3 regions of the Candidatus Jettenia sp. AMX1 genome follow, and region 1 is predicted to be linked to each of the others. Evidence: riboswitches for the same ligand, from Rfam matches in the RefSeq annotation. Region 1 holds a riboswitch; each other region holds the start of a gene.
What was found. Region 1 has a riboswitch for cyclic di-GMP ahead of FBQ94_RS16960 (two-component system sensor histidine kinase NtrB). Riboswitches for the same ligand answer to the same signal wherever they lie in the genome.
Positions count from the first base shown of each region.

Region 2: it holds a riboswitch for cyclic di-GMP, as region 1 does, so the genes downstream of both, FBQ94_RS06435 (PKD domain-containing protein) here and FBQ94_RS16960 (two-component system sensor histidine kinase NtrB) in region 1, are expected to answer to the same signal.
Region 3: it holds a riboswitch for cyclic di-GMP, as region 1 does, so the genes downstream of both, FBQ94_RS04070 (glycosyltransferase family 2 protein) here and FBQ94_RS16960 (two-component system sensor histidine kinase NtrB) in region 1, are expected to answer to the same signal.

Region 1 covers NZ_SZPP01000079.1:2,056-6,325, forward strand. The annotation lists gene aroA (3-phosphoshikimate 1-carboxyvinyltransferase) at 1-1,173, opposite strand, end outside; gene FBQ94_RS16960 (two-component system sensor histidine kinase NtrB) at 1,401-2,666, opposite strand; cyclic di-GMP riboswitch class I at 2,730-2,817, opposite strand; gene FBQ94_RS16965 (radical SAM/SPASM domain-containing protein) at 3,215-4,270, shown strand, end outside.
Region 2 covers NZ_SZPP01000015.1:199,778-204,047, forward strand. The annotation lists partial or broken gene FBQ94_RS06435 (PKD domain-containing protein) at 1-1,877, opposite strand, end outside; cyclic di-GMP riboswitch class I at 2,087-2,235, opposite strand; gene FBQ94_RS06440 (DUF5615 family PIN-like protein) at 2,685-3,065, opposite strand; gene FBQ94_RS06445 (DUF433 domain-containing protein) at 3,058-3,288, opposite strand; tRNA gene FBQ94_RS06450 (tRNA-His) at 3,760-3,836, opposite strand; tRNA gene FBQ94_RS06455 (tRNA-Arg) at 3,881-3,954, opposite strand.
Region 3 covers NZ_SZPP01000011.1:80,170-84,439, reverse strand. The annotation lists gene FBQ94_RS04080 (NAD(P)H-dependent glycerol-3-phosphate dehydrogenase) at 1-667, shown strand, start outside; gene FBQ94_RS04075 (polysaccharide deacetylase family protein) at 1,192-2,247, shown strand; cyclic di-GMP riboswitch class I at 2,388-2,509, shown strand; gene FBQ94_RS04070 (glycosyltransferase family 2 protein) at 2,652-3,581, shown strand; gene FBQ94_RS04065 (ABC transporter permease) at 3,827-4,270, shown strand, end outside.

The DNA.
Region 1 (4,270 bases):
AATCAACGCAAAACTCATAGCCATACGATGGTCATCGTAGGTTTCTATTTCTGCCGGTTGAGGCAGAGATGGTTCAATCTCAAAACCATCCTCATATTCTACTGCTGAAATCCCCATCCGGCGCAATTCATTCACGACAGCAGAAATACGGTCAGTTTCCTTTATACGCATATTTTTCACATTCCGTACCCGCGTTTTACCGCGGGCGAATACCGCTACAGATGCCAAAGTCTGCACCACATCCGGCATATCCCCCATATCGACGTCCACCCCATGCAGCGTATCTCCCTGCACCTCAATCCAATCAACATGCATCGTAACCTTACAACCCATTTCCTTAAGGACGTCTACAAAGTGAATATCTCCCTGCAGGGAATCACTTCCGATTCCTTCAACTCTAACCTTTCCACCGGTAATTGCCGCAGCAGCAAAAAAGTAAGAAGCGGCTGATGCATCTGCCTCCACCTCATAATGCATAGCGCGATAACGTTGCCCGGATTTGACGAAGAATGTTCTGTAGTTATCGTTGCTAACGTTTACCCCAAACTGACGCATTAATGCAAGAGTCATATCTACATAACGCTTCGAGACCAGGCTGCCTTTCACTTCTATAACGATATCCTTCTGAGCATAAGGAGCTGTCATTAATAAGGCGCTAAAGTATTGGCTGCTTAAATCTCCCTTTACAACAGCCGATCCACCGGATAATCCCTTTCCTCCGACGAGTACCGGCGGACAACCATTATGGTATTTCGAGCTGACATCTGCCCCAAGCTGTCTTAAACCATCAAGTAAATCCTGTATAGGCCTTTCCCTCATGCGCGAAACACCGTCTATCTCATAGACCCCTTTTCCCAGGGTTAGCATAGCAGTTAAAAATCTCATCGCTGTACCTGCATTTCCAATAAACAAATTTGCCTGCTTTACTGGAATAGTTCCGCTCTTACCGTATACCACAAACCTATTAACATTTTGCTCTTCTTTAACGGGTATTCCCAGGGTATTTAAACTAGATGCCATGTATTTAGTATCATCACTAAAAAGGGCATGAGAAATTATAGATTGTCCGTCAGCCAGTGCAGCCGTAACAAGGGCGCGATTTGTATAACTCTTTGAGCCTGGAGCCTTAACTACTGCATTGACTTTTCCTTTTATTGGTTTTATTTCGATCACTTTATAGCTTACCTATGAAAAATTTCCGTACTATGATATTTCGCCAGCACTGCTTTGGGGGGGACATGAAAATCTGTTCATCAATACACCCAAACGGTCCCAAAGTCCCTCATAAGCCTTAACCTATTCCTGATTAGAAATTTAAAACGAATATATTTTAGTTTATTTGAAACAACTATGCAATAGTATCGTGGATATGATTTTAACGAAGAAATGAAGAAAATCTGCTATGTCGGTTTGAATGCTGGCAGAACTATAATAACCTTGGTAAATACACCTTCAACACTATCAATGGCAAGCCTACCCTCATGGTCCCTGATAATACTGTAACTGATGCTTAATCCTAAGCCCGTTCCTTTACTCCGGGGCTTTGTGGTATAAAACGGTTCTACTACTCTATCTCGTATCCTGGCAGGTATACCCGTGCCATGATCATAGAAGGTAATCCTTACCGCCGGACGGTTGTCTATCGTTGTTTCTTCCCCGATAATCTCAAGGATTTTATTCTCATGCACCTCTGGATATTTCTGGTTTAAGGCATATCGCGCATTACTGATAGCATTCAGAAAGACTTGCTGTATCTGCTGAGGGTGCGCAATAATTTGGGGCAATTTTGGAGAAACGTCTAACTTTATCGTAATACCCTCTTTTCGCAATTGCGCCTTTATCAGGACAAACGTATTCGCCACTATCTCGCGGATGCTAACGATGCTCTTCTTCTCCTTTGAATCGCCAAATCTTGCAAAAGAAAGAAGACTGCTGGTTATGTTCGCTATACGGTTAGCCTCTTTGATAATCCGGCCGGCAATATCCCTTTCCTTACTTCCTTCGCTACTTTTATTAAATAGTATCTGGGCACAGTTAATAACACCGGTTATGGGGTTATTGATCTCGTGGGCTACACCCGCAGCCAGTTCACCTAATGATGCCAGATGTCTGGACCGTTCAGCTTCTCTTTGCAAGGTTATCTTTTCCGTGATGTCCAGAAATGCGCCTAAGATGCCAAGAACATTACCCTTTTCATCTTTTATCGGGGTTCTCACCATCCTGACAATCAATTCCTGTCCATCTACGATATATTTCTCTTCTCTGTCATCTGTCTGCCCTGATTCTATAACCCGCTTATCCTCAGTTCTATATTTCTCGGCAAGTTCTTTGGGGAAAAAATCATAATCGGTCTTTCCGGTAATCTCGTCTGGCCTGATATGGAGATCTCTGGCTAAATTCTCGTTACAAGACATGTATACGAAATTTTTATCCTTAGAAAATATTCTCTGAGGAAGACTCTCAAAGAGGAGCCGATATTTACTTTCGCTTGCACGAAGCGTCTTTTTAGCACGTTTACGCCTGATAATGTTACGGACAATACTCCAAAAGCCAACAACAGAGGGAATAAACTGTTTGTATAACCATTCTGCACAAAACCAGTTCTTTGTATGGAAAGCAAAAATAGGGATTGTTACAAAGAATTTCGAGACGTGAGATAATAACATGCCAGCACCCCTTTATAAAATTTGGCCGTAACAAACACAGCGGCCTATGGAGTGCTGTATTCGCCCGGCAACCCTGCTACCATATTCTTAATGAAGATTTAGGCCAGTGGCTTTGCGTCCCATCCTTTCGAATGGTTTGCCTTTATCAGGTTTCAAAAATTAACTTTATAGATACAAACGTTACGTTTAGCATTTTACATACCAATAAACGATATAGCAACTACAAATCGTTAATAGTGCTCAATATTTATCATATTTTTCATCTTAACATACGTATTGTATGAAATAGGTTCAAAAAATTTTACATGACAAAAATGTATCTTGTAGTACACAAATGTTCCTTGATACAGAGTATTCAGAGATATATCCATTGTTTTTTCTTTCTCAATTTTATATTATTTGCATAGAGCATTGCCCGATCTCAGATCTGCTTATCATAAGCAGAGAGAGAAAACTATTGTGCTCACAGACAGCTCATAGTAAAATTATCATGAAAGATTCATTTTTCACATTATCTTTAGTATTATCTATAATAAAAGGCTTTTAAAATGAATTACAAACCCTATGCAATCTCCTGGAACACGACCTATCGATGCAACTTGCGTTGCAGCCATTGTTACCTCGATACCAATGCATTAACCAGGCAATCCGCCAATGAGCTTAGCACTCAGGAAGGGTTTAAGCTTATAGATCAAATGGCAGAGCTTAATCCTAACTTGCTGCTAATCCTTACGGGTGGAGAACCACTATTAAGGAAGGATATTTATGATCTTGCCTCCTATGCCTCTCAGAAAGGGATGATGATAGTGCTGGGCACGAATGGGAATTTAATTGATGATGATGTGGCAAAGAGATTGAAACAAAGTGGTGTAACCGGTATTGGTATTAGCCTTGATTCTATAATGCCTGAAAGACATGACAAATTCAGGGGGATTTCACGTGCATGGGATGATACCCTCAACGGAATTGAGGCATGCCGCAGGCAAGGCATCGAATTCCAAATACAAACAACCGTCACGAAAGAGAATTTTCATGAGATTGCCAATATTATCGAATTCTCATATAATCTTGGTGCCAGGGTATTTAACCTATTCTTTCTGGTCTGTACCGGTAAAGGTCAGGAGTTGACCGATATTACACCGCAGCAGTACGATCAGGCATTGCACCAGCTTTATACTATACAAAAGAACTATCAGGGGAAAATGATGGTGGGAGCAAAATGCGCACCACACTACCGAAGGATTGTGTATGAACATGATACCACCTCTCCACTCATCAGGACGTATGCTGGCGGTTGTCCGGCTGCTACCCACTACTGCAGGATCACACCGGAAGGCGATGTTACACCGTGTCCTTATATGCCTAATGTTTCCGGAAATGTAAGAGAGAAAAGTTTTGTGGAGATTTGGAAAAATACCCCCGATTTTCAAACTTTGCGAAATACTGATCTGAATGGCAGATGCGGTGTCTGTGAGTTTAAGTACATCTGCAAAGGATGCAGGGCAAGGGCGCTTGCAACCTCAGGGAACCAGATGGATGAAGATGGATGGTGCAATTATATCCCGGGGAAATATGGCAATACAGTTATCCAATTAGCACCAGCC
Region 2 (4,270 bases), on a different contig from region 1:
CCATCCAGAGAGGCATCCGCCGGTAAGATAATTGTCTGGTCGGATCCAGCATCAACCGTGGGTACTTGATTGCCCGGCGAAATTGGAGGCAGAGATATTTCATATACTTTGCCATCATTTTCATTTGGATTTTGATCATTATCAACTCCCCGGTCAACGATATAAATGTTCTTGATATTGGGGTCTAAACTGCCGGGAGCTAAGCCAAGGCCCGCCGGTTTCCGGGCATTCGCAGCAGAAATATCAAACACCCGCCTGAGGGTACCTGATGTTGTTATCTCAGCCAATATATTTGGAGGCTTACCGATCAGGTACAAATGGCCATTATCCGGATTAAACTCAATACCCTCAGGATCAGTCACTCCAAGAATCGCCGTATCGAAATGTGTCACCCGATCATCACCCGTCGGTGGCACACCATTGAAAACACCGTTATCTCCCGGTGCAACCCGATGGATTTCAGAACTCACACCATCTGCTATAAAAAGTGCTCCTTGTGTGCTATCGTAAGCAATCCCCTCAGGATCGAAACAACTGAAGTCTGACGTACTGAAAGAAGTAACTATATCATCCGAGGTATCATAAAGTCCGTCAACCCCGGGGTCTAACTCAAATACCTTACATACATTATCGTCAGTAAAGAAGAGATGCTTATTAACAGGATTAATCGTTAAACCTGCCGGCTCAAACGAAAAAGATGTTGTACTGAGGGTATCCAGTAAGTTACCGGTCAGGCTCATTTCAAAAAGATTAACACCGACAAAGATAGGCATTTCATCAACTTCACCATCAGAAACAAGGAGCGTATTAGAGGATAAAAGGTAGGTAATACCTGCCGGATCCGGGCTGGGTGGAGAAAGTAGAGAGAGATCCATAGTCTGCACCAGGGAAGAGCTGCTTGTAGATGCCACACCAGGTGTTTGAGTAAGAGATAACTCAACAATTTTACCCTGCATTTGCTTTCCATCTTTTTCTTTACCATCATATGTCTGTGCATTTTTCAACACATGGGCTTTTTGGCTTCTCTTATTGTCAGGACCGTAATCGGCAATGTACAGGTTCATTTGTGATGGATCATCCGTTAGATCTCCACTCGGAGCGAAAATCATACCTTGTGGGTTTTTGAGATTAAATTCTGATACATCACGTATCGCAACAACCTTTCCTGACTTCGTGAATTCGTACAGCTTTTTCTCAGTAAAACTCAGGATATAGAGATGGCCATTGGCAGGATTGAAGGCAATACCCCGAATATCAGATATGCCGATTTGCTCTAAACATACATAGGAAATCGATGCATCATCAAAACCCTGATCCGCATTTGGCGTAACATGGATAATTTCCGGCACAGCACTATCAAGGATAAAAAGACCTCCGCTGGACGGGTCAATAGTCATACCGTTAGGCCTCCGAAGACCAAACTTCCGGGCATCAAAACTAGTAACCTTAGCAGGATCCAGATTGCCGTCAGCCATAGCCTTTACGGCAATCAATTTATGGACAGCCGGCTGATAGATTAACAAGCGATTGGCCTTGCTATCAAAAGCTATGTTAACAGGATCCGTTATCTGTGTACGAACTGAACTAACCAAATCACCAGAAGAAGTCATCATCATGATGTCGAAAATTTTTGCTGAAGGCAAGGCAGATTTGGGGGCATCCACAATAAAGAATTTCCTGGCTCTTGGAGAGAAAGCAAGACCCGCAGGGTTTGGGATGTTATGATAACCAGTCTCTACAGACCGAACCAGGCTGACGTAAGCATCGGTATCCAGAGCAAATGTTGCTGAGTTGATTACGAGTGAAAAAAGGGAAATAAACACAGCAAAGAGCATTGAGTAGATTAAAAGAATTTTACGCCAGTACGCACAGCACATTTAAATCCCCCCCTTAATTTATCAGATGACAATACCCTGGTCGTTAATAAAGGCAAACTGGTTTGTTTTTCATTAACTTTCTATCTACATCCTGTGATAATTTTGTTATAATAAATACTTTAAAATTAATACGTAGTTATTATGAGAAATCTCTTCCTGCTGGCCATAAAACAAAAAAGCCTTACTGCAAAGATATTTATAGAAATATCTTCGGCAGTAAGGCTATCTTATTTTCATCGTTCCAGTTATGGGTGTAAGTGTCTTTTACTTATACTGACACTGTTCACGAACACTGTCCACGGTTACAAGACCCTTTCCTTTGCGCCCCCTGATTACTCAGAGTTTGCCTTTATCGGAAGACTTTACGCATTCATAATGAATCTAAATAAATTTTATATTTTTAGTTTACCTTATCTATAATTACCCATATGATTTTAAAGCATTACTATATAATGATGTATAGCAAAGTAAAATTTATTTTACGTTTACGTGAATATATCATAGAACACAAAAAAATCAATTTTATTTTATTTTTAATTTTGAAGACTATCATGGAGAGGAATAGTAACTACTTGAAAAGGAGATAATTTTGGATGGTTAATGGAGTCAGGCAAGCTCTTATGATTCACTTAAATCAGGCTGGCTAAATCCAGGGGATGTACAATAAACTTCACAAGCATGGACACAGAGAGCGAATCTTTATTGTAAGGTATGAGAATCACAAACGTGATCCCTTTTGATTAAAAGAGTAATGGGGTGAGCGACGGGATTCGAACTCGTCGTACCTTTTTCTTAAGCTTTTTATTATTAATATGTTACAGTTAGAATCCATTTTGCACATTTTTCTGATAGTATAACTAAATGATCTTTAAATTGTTCTGATGTATGATTCTTGCGTAAGAAATGCAAAAGAAGTTTAATAACTTTTCCGGAAGTGGTTGGATTCACCTTAATTCGAATAACCCCTGGATGGCTACTGAGTGGTAATACCGCCCAATCTCCAAAATGCTCATCAAGGGTAATTAATATACGATTTTCGGATATTGCCTTTTCTAAAATCTGATAGTCGTCCGCTCTTGCCTGGCCCGTTTCAGAAGCACGCAATACATCACATCCTTGTTCACGCAAAGCTTGGGCAACATTCACATGAAACATTTGGTCTAAGTATAATTTTAACGGCTTAGACATTAATTTCTTCTAATTCACTATGATCAAGTGATACCTTTGCATAATGCAAAGCTGCATAGATATCGCCTTTCGTCAGCTCAGGATAACCATCGAGTATTTCTTGCCATGACTTATCCTCTGCTATCAGTTCAAGAATTACTGATATAGGTATCCTGGTGCCTTTAATTACTGGCTTACCATTACATACTCGCGGATTAATCTCAATCCTATCAAACACCTTCATTTATTATTACTCCTATATTATTACTCCTCAAATTTAAAATGATATTTAACATTCATACTTTACATAACACTTGTAACCATTTATGTATATATTGTTAAGAAGAATTGTGGAAAGCAATCTTAACGCAATTAATAATAAAACTGAGAGCTTATTACCGACTAATGATAATGGGAATTCTGGATAGAGTAAGGCACTGGATCTATATAGTTTAGGTTGGCCTATCTCTTCCCCTTCCTTTCGTCCGACAGTACTAGGGATACGGTGGTGGTTAAGTTTCCTGACTGTGATAAATATGGCAAAAAGAATCTCTGGAAATGGTTACAAATGAAAAAATACTCATCAACATCTGAAACATGTCGATGTCTGTGCAGCAAGATATGACAAATACAGGCTATTTGTTATGAACTATCTTGCTTGTAAATGTAATGCCAGAGAAGCAGCAAAGAAAACCAGACTGATATCAGTATGTTATGGGGTGAGCGACGGGATTCGAACCCGCGACCCTTAGAGCCACAGTCTAATGCTCTAACCATCTGAGCTACGCTCACCACACTCTATAGGAGAAAAAACTTAATATTTATGTAATAAACAACGCGCCAGGAAGGATTTGAACCCTCGACCGCCGGATTAGAAATCCGATGCTCTATCCAGCTGAGCTACTGGCGCATAACTCGCTTATCAAAACATTACACAGCAGGCTTAAATAAAAATATCACGCTTGAAACCCTGTCTATTTTGTACACCAATTCCTGCAAAATTTACCCTGTTTGCTATCAGAAGTGCTGTAAATTTAAAACTTATTTATACAGGTTCGGTAAATTATACAAAAAATGATATCTTTTTCAAGGAAAATGATAAAGCTTTTTGAAAACCGATAAGCTATCAACTAAATTATGTATTGATTATTTCATTCACAAGTCACTTCTCTAATCATAAAAACAGACCAGCTTCATCTTAAAAAGATGAGGCCAGTCTGTTCCCT
Region 3 (4,270 bases), on a different contig from region 1:
TCTGAGACCCAGCCAGATCATCGCTGATGTTGTTGGAAAACAATCTGTTTCCTTACTTCTCGGCCCAAGCCATGCAGAAGAAGTAGCGCGTGAATTGCCCACAACGACTGTCGCATCTTCGCAGGATGCGGGTTTAGCACAATTCGTTCAAGAGGTTTTCACCACAGATAGGTTTAGAGTGTATACAAATCCCGATATGATCGGTGTCGAGTTAGGCGCAGCGATGAAAAACGTAATTGCTATCGCATCTGGTATTTGCGATGGCTTGAGATTTGGCGATAATTCTAAGGCAGCCCTTATTACCCGCGGATTAGCAGAGATTAGCCGTCTGGGTATCATTATGGGAGCACAGAGAAGCACCTTCGCAGGACTTACCGGATTAGGCGACTTAATAACGACCTGTATTAGCCCGTACGGACGAAACCGCTGGGTCGGAGAACAAATTGGAAAAGGAAGAAAATTGTCTGAAATCCTAAAGAGTATGGAACAAATTGCAGAAGGTGTTTGGACGACAAAATCTGTTACAGCGCTTTCAAACAGATGGAACGTAGAAATGCCAATCACAAAAGAGATCTACAATGTACTTTTCACCGATAAAAGTCCGCTCGATGCGGTAAGCAATCTCATGATGCGCACTCCAAAATCTGAAGTGGAAGAGTTAATCTGAATATAGTCCTTGATCTTCCGTTTTCTCAGTTACCATTTTTTCCATCTCTTCAATCATTAACCCCTATTATTAAGCTTTCATTCCTTTGATAATGTATGCAATCATATACAGGGAGTATTTTTTTATAACGATTATGAGATATTATGTAAATATTTATGATATATCTACTTAAAAATAAATATATAAGATCTATGTATGTATATACCTACATAAAACCTAGAGTGTTTCCTTCAAACATAAAATAAATACCATTAGAATACCTCTTATGATTATCATAAGTATGTGTTGTTAAGTTATTTATAGAAAAAACTTATATATTTTCTTAAATTTTTCTGTAAAAGAACATTTTGGCAAATGTATTGCGCTATCAGGGCAGAGAAGCATTATTCCACTCCAGACATCACCGGAATTAATAAGTCCTGCAGAGATAATTCAAAAAATAAAACGAGAAAAATTCTCATCAAGATCTTATTTTTCGGAACACTTAGTATGTTAGAATAACAAAAGCATGAGGTAACATTATTATGATGATAAGCAGAATAAATAAATTACTACAAACTGCCCGGAGGCTTAAGAAGCTATTTGACCGAAAGATACTTATTTTGCATTATCATCGTATAACTGAAGAGCATTCAGATCCCAATTCTTTATGTATAACCCCACAAAATTTCTCTGATCACCTGGAGATTTTGCAAAAGTACGCCCGGCCAATACAACTACAGCAATTGATTAAAGCGTTCCATAATAAAAATCTCCCGCATAAATCGGTAGCAATTACCTTTGATGATGATTATGCGGATAACCTCCATAATGCCAAACTATTGCTGGAATGCCACGATATCCCGGCAACGATGTTCCTTACTACCGGATATATTGGAAAGATGTGTGATTTCTGGTGGGAGGAACTGGATAATCTATTGCTACAGCCAGATATGTTATCAAAGACGCTTCGCTTAAGTATGAATAAAAATATTAACCAATGGGAATCGAGTAAAGCAGTTCAGAGCTATCATGAGGACTATTGGAACTATCGCCGTTGGATGAATTGGGAAAAAGACGATCCTTGTGCCCGCCACGTCATTTATCTCTCCCTTTATGAACTGTTACACCATTTGTCAGAAGAAGAACAACAAGAGGTAATTGACAAACTGTTACTGTGGGTTAATATCAGGTCAACCGATACTGATCAACAAACTCCTGACTCTCTCTCATTTGAGGATGTATACGCCCTGGCACAAGGAAAACTTATTGAGATTGGGGCGCATACCGTAACACATCCAATACTTTCCACACTCCCACTGGCTACGCAACGAAAAGAGATACTTCAAAGTAAAGCGTATCTTGAAGAGATACTGAGCCGTCCAATAACAAGTTTTGCATATCCTTATGGCAGAGAGTGCGATTATACGGAAGAAACAGTCACCCTTGTGCAAGAAGCCGGATTTCATTGTGCTTGTACGAATGCTTCTGGTATTATTGGAAGAGATACAAACTGTTTTCAGTTACCTCGCATCCAGATATATAATTGGAATGGGGAAGAGTTTTCTCAGCAATTATCGAGATGGCTTAATTTCCAATAATACTATATTTTATTTGACATAAAATGCTATACTTGAATATAATTAATAAATAAGTATGTATAATCTGTTATTCCACACAAACAAGTTGCACTTAAAGTTTTGCGAGAAGACGTGGGATAAGATATACATAGTCAAAATCAAAACGACAAAGGCAAACCCTGAGTGATCAGGGGACGCAAAGTAAAGGATCTTTAATCATACTGGTAGAGGCGTATCATGATACGCCTCTACCAGTATGATTAAAGATAGCCCTACCACCGAACATGATAAATATATTTGAAATAAATCAGAGAACCTTACTCTGAGAATATTTGACTTAATATTCTCAGAGTAAGGTTTTTGTGTTTTAAGAGTGCGTGTAGGAACAACATCAAAACAAATCTTAGTTGAATGGAATATAATAGATGTCACAAGTTAGCATAATTATTCCTACGTATAATCGTGTTAAGCTTCTCCACTCGGCAATTACCAGTGTATTAAATCAGACATTTCAGGATTTTGAGATAGTTGTAATAGATGATGGTTCACAAGATAATACGCAGGAAATTGTAAAGAATTTTCATGATGAGAGAATACGGTATATACGCCATAAGGAAAATAAAGGAGAAGCCGGTGCCAGAAACACGGGAATAATAAATTCACATGCTGAATACATAGCATTCTTAGATGACGATGACGAATGGTTACCGGAAAAACTCCAGCTACAAGTTGATTTATTAAAAGATAGCGAATCCAAAGTTGGATGTATATATACGGGTTATTTAGTAGTAGATACAACGAAGGGAAAAATATTACGCCGAAGGATTCCCATAAAACGAGGAGACATTTATCACGATATATTTGTAAGAAATTATATTGGAGTTCCCTCTACTGTTATTCTCAGAAGAGAATGCTTTTACAAGGTAAATTTATTCGATGAGAACATAATCTTTGGAACCGATTATGATATGTGGATCCGGATTGCAAAAGAATTTCATTTTGATTATATAGAAAAACCTCTCGTTAAGTATTACATTCACAAAAATAGACTTTCTGCTAATTTGGATATACAAATTAAAGGATTTGAAACAATTCTGAAAAAATACAATCAATTTTTCACCTTAAATAATAAAATTTACTGTCATCAGTATATATATCTTGGCTTACTGTATTGTTGCACCGGAAATTTCAAAAAAGGAAGAGAAATATTTTTTAAAACAATACGGCTACGTCCATTTGGAATAAGAAGTTATCTGGGCCTTGCGCTCTCCCTTTTCAGTACAGATAATTTCAGGAGAATAAGAAATTTAATAGAAAAATTTCTCTTGTACCGCAAAAATCAGACCCCATTTTAAGACTAAAACATTAAGAGCCTAAATTTTGTAATGGAACACAAATTTATCATTTACCATTTTCTCCCAAATAATTTATAACAATAATTATCTTGATAACAAGATATATCTTTGATATACATTAAGTTAGGGTATTTCTTAGAATATCGTATTTTTACATAAAGATGTCTCCAACCGATTTAAATCTTGCTTATCCTTCTGAAAGAAGTATTTCTACCTTACATAAGAAGTCACACCATAGGAGTTCATTGGTCTACCACGTGGACTTACTATACCACCTCGTGCGTCGCGATTTTACTTTACGTTATAAACAATCGGTACTTGGCGTCCTTTGGTCACTTGTGATCCCCTTAGCTCAACTCATCGTACTAGTATTCCTCTTCGATATCGTTGTCCCACTGAAGATTGAAGCCTATCCGGTTTTTGTCTTCTGTGCTTTACTGCCATGGACGTGGTTCAGCACATGTTTGGGTTCAGCAGGTAATCTCTTTATTCATAATCGGGATTTAGTTCGACGGCCCAATTTTGCACCCGCTATTCTTATTATTGTGAATACCCTATCAAACTTACTGAATTATGTAGTAGCCATGCCGATACTTTTTGGCATGTTAATCTTTTACGGCAAAACTCTGACATGGGCTTTATTAACCCTTCCCCTGCTTATCCTCATCCAGGGCATTTTGATTGTTAGT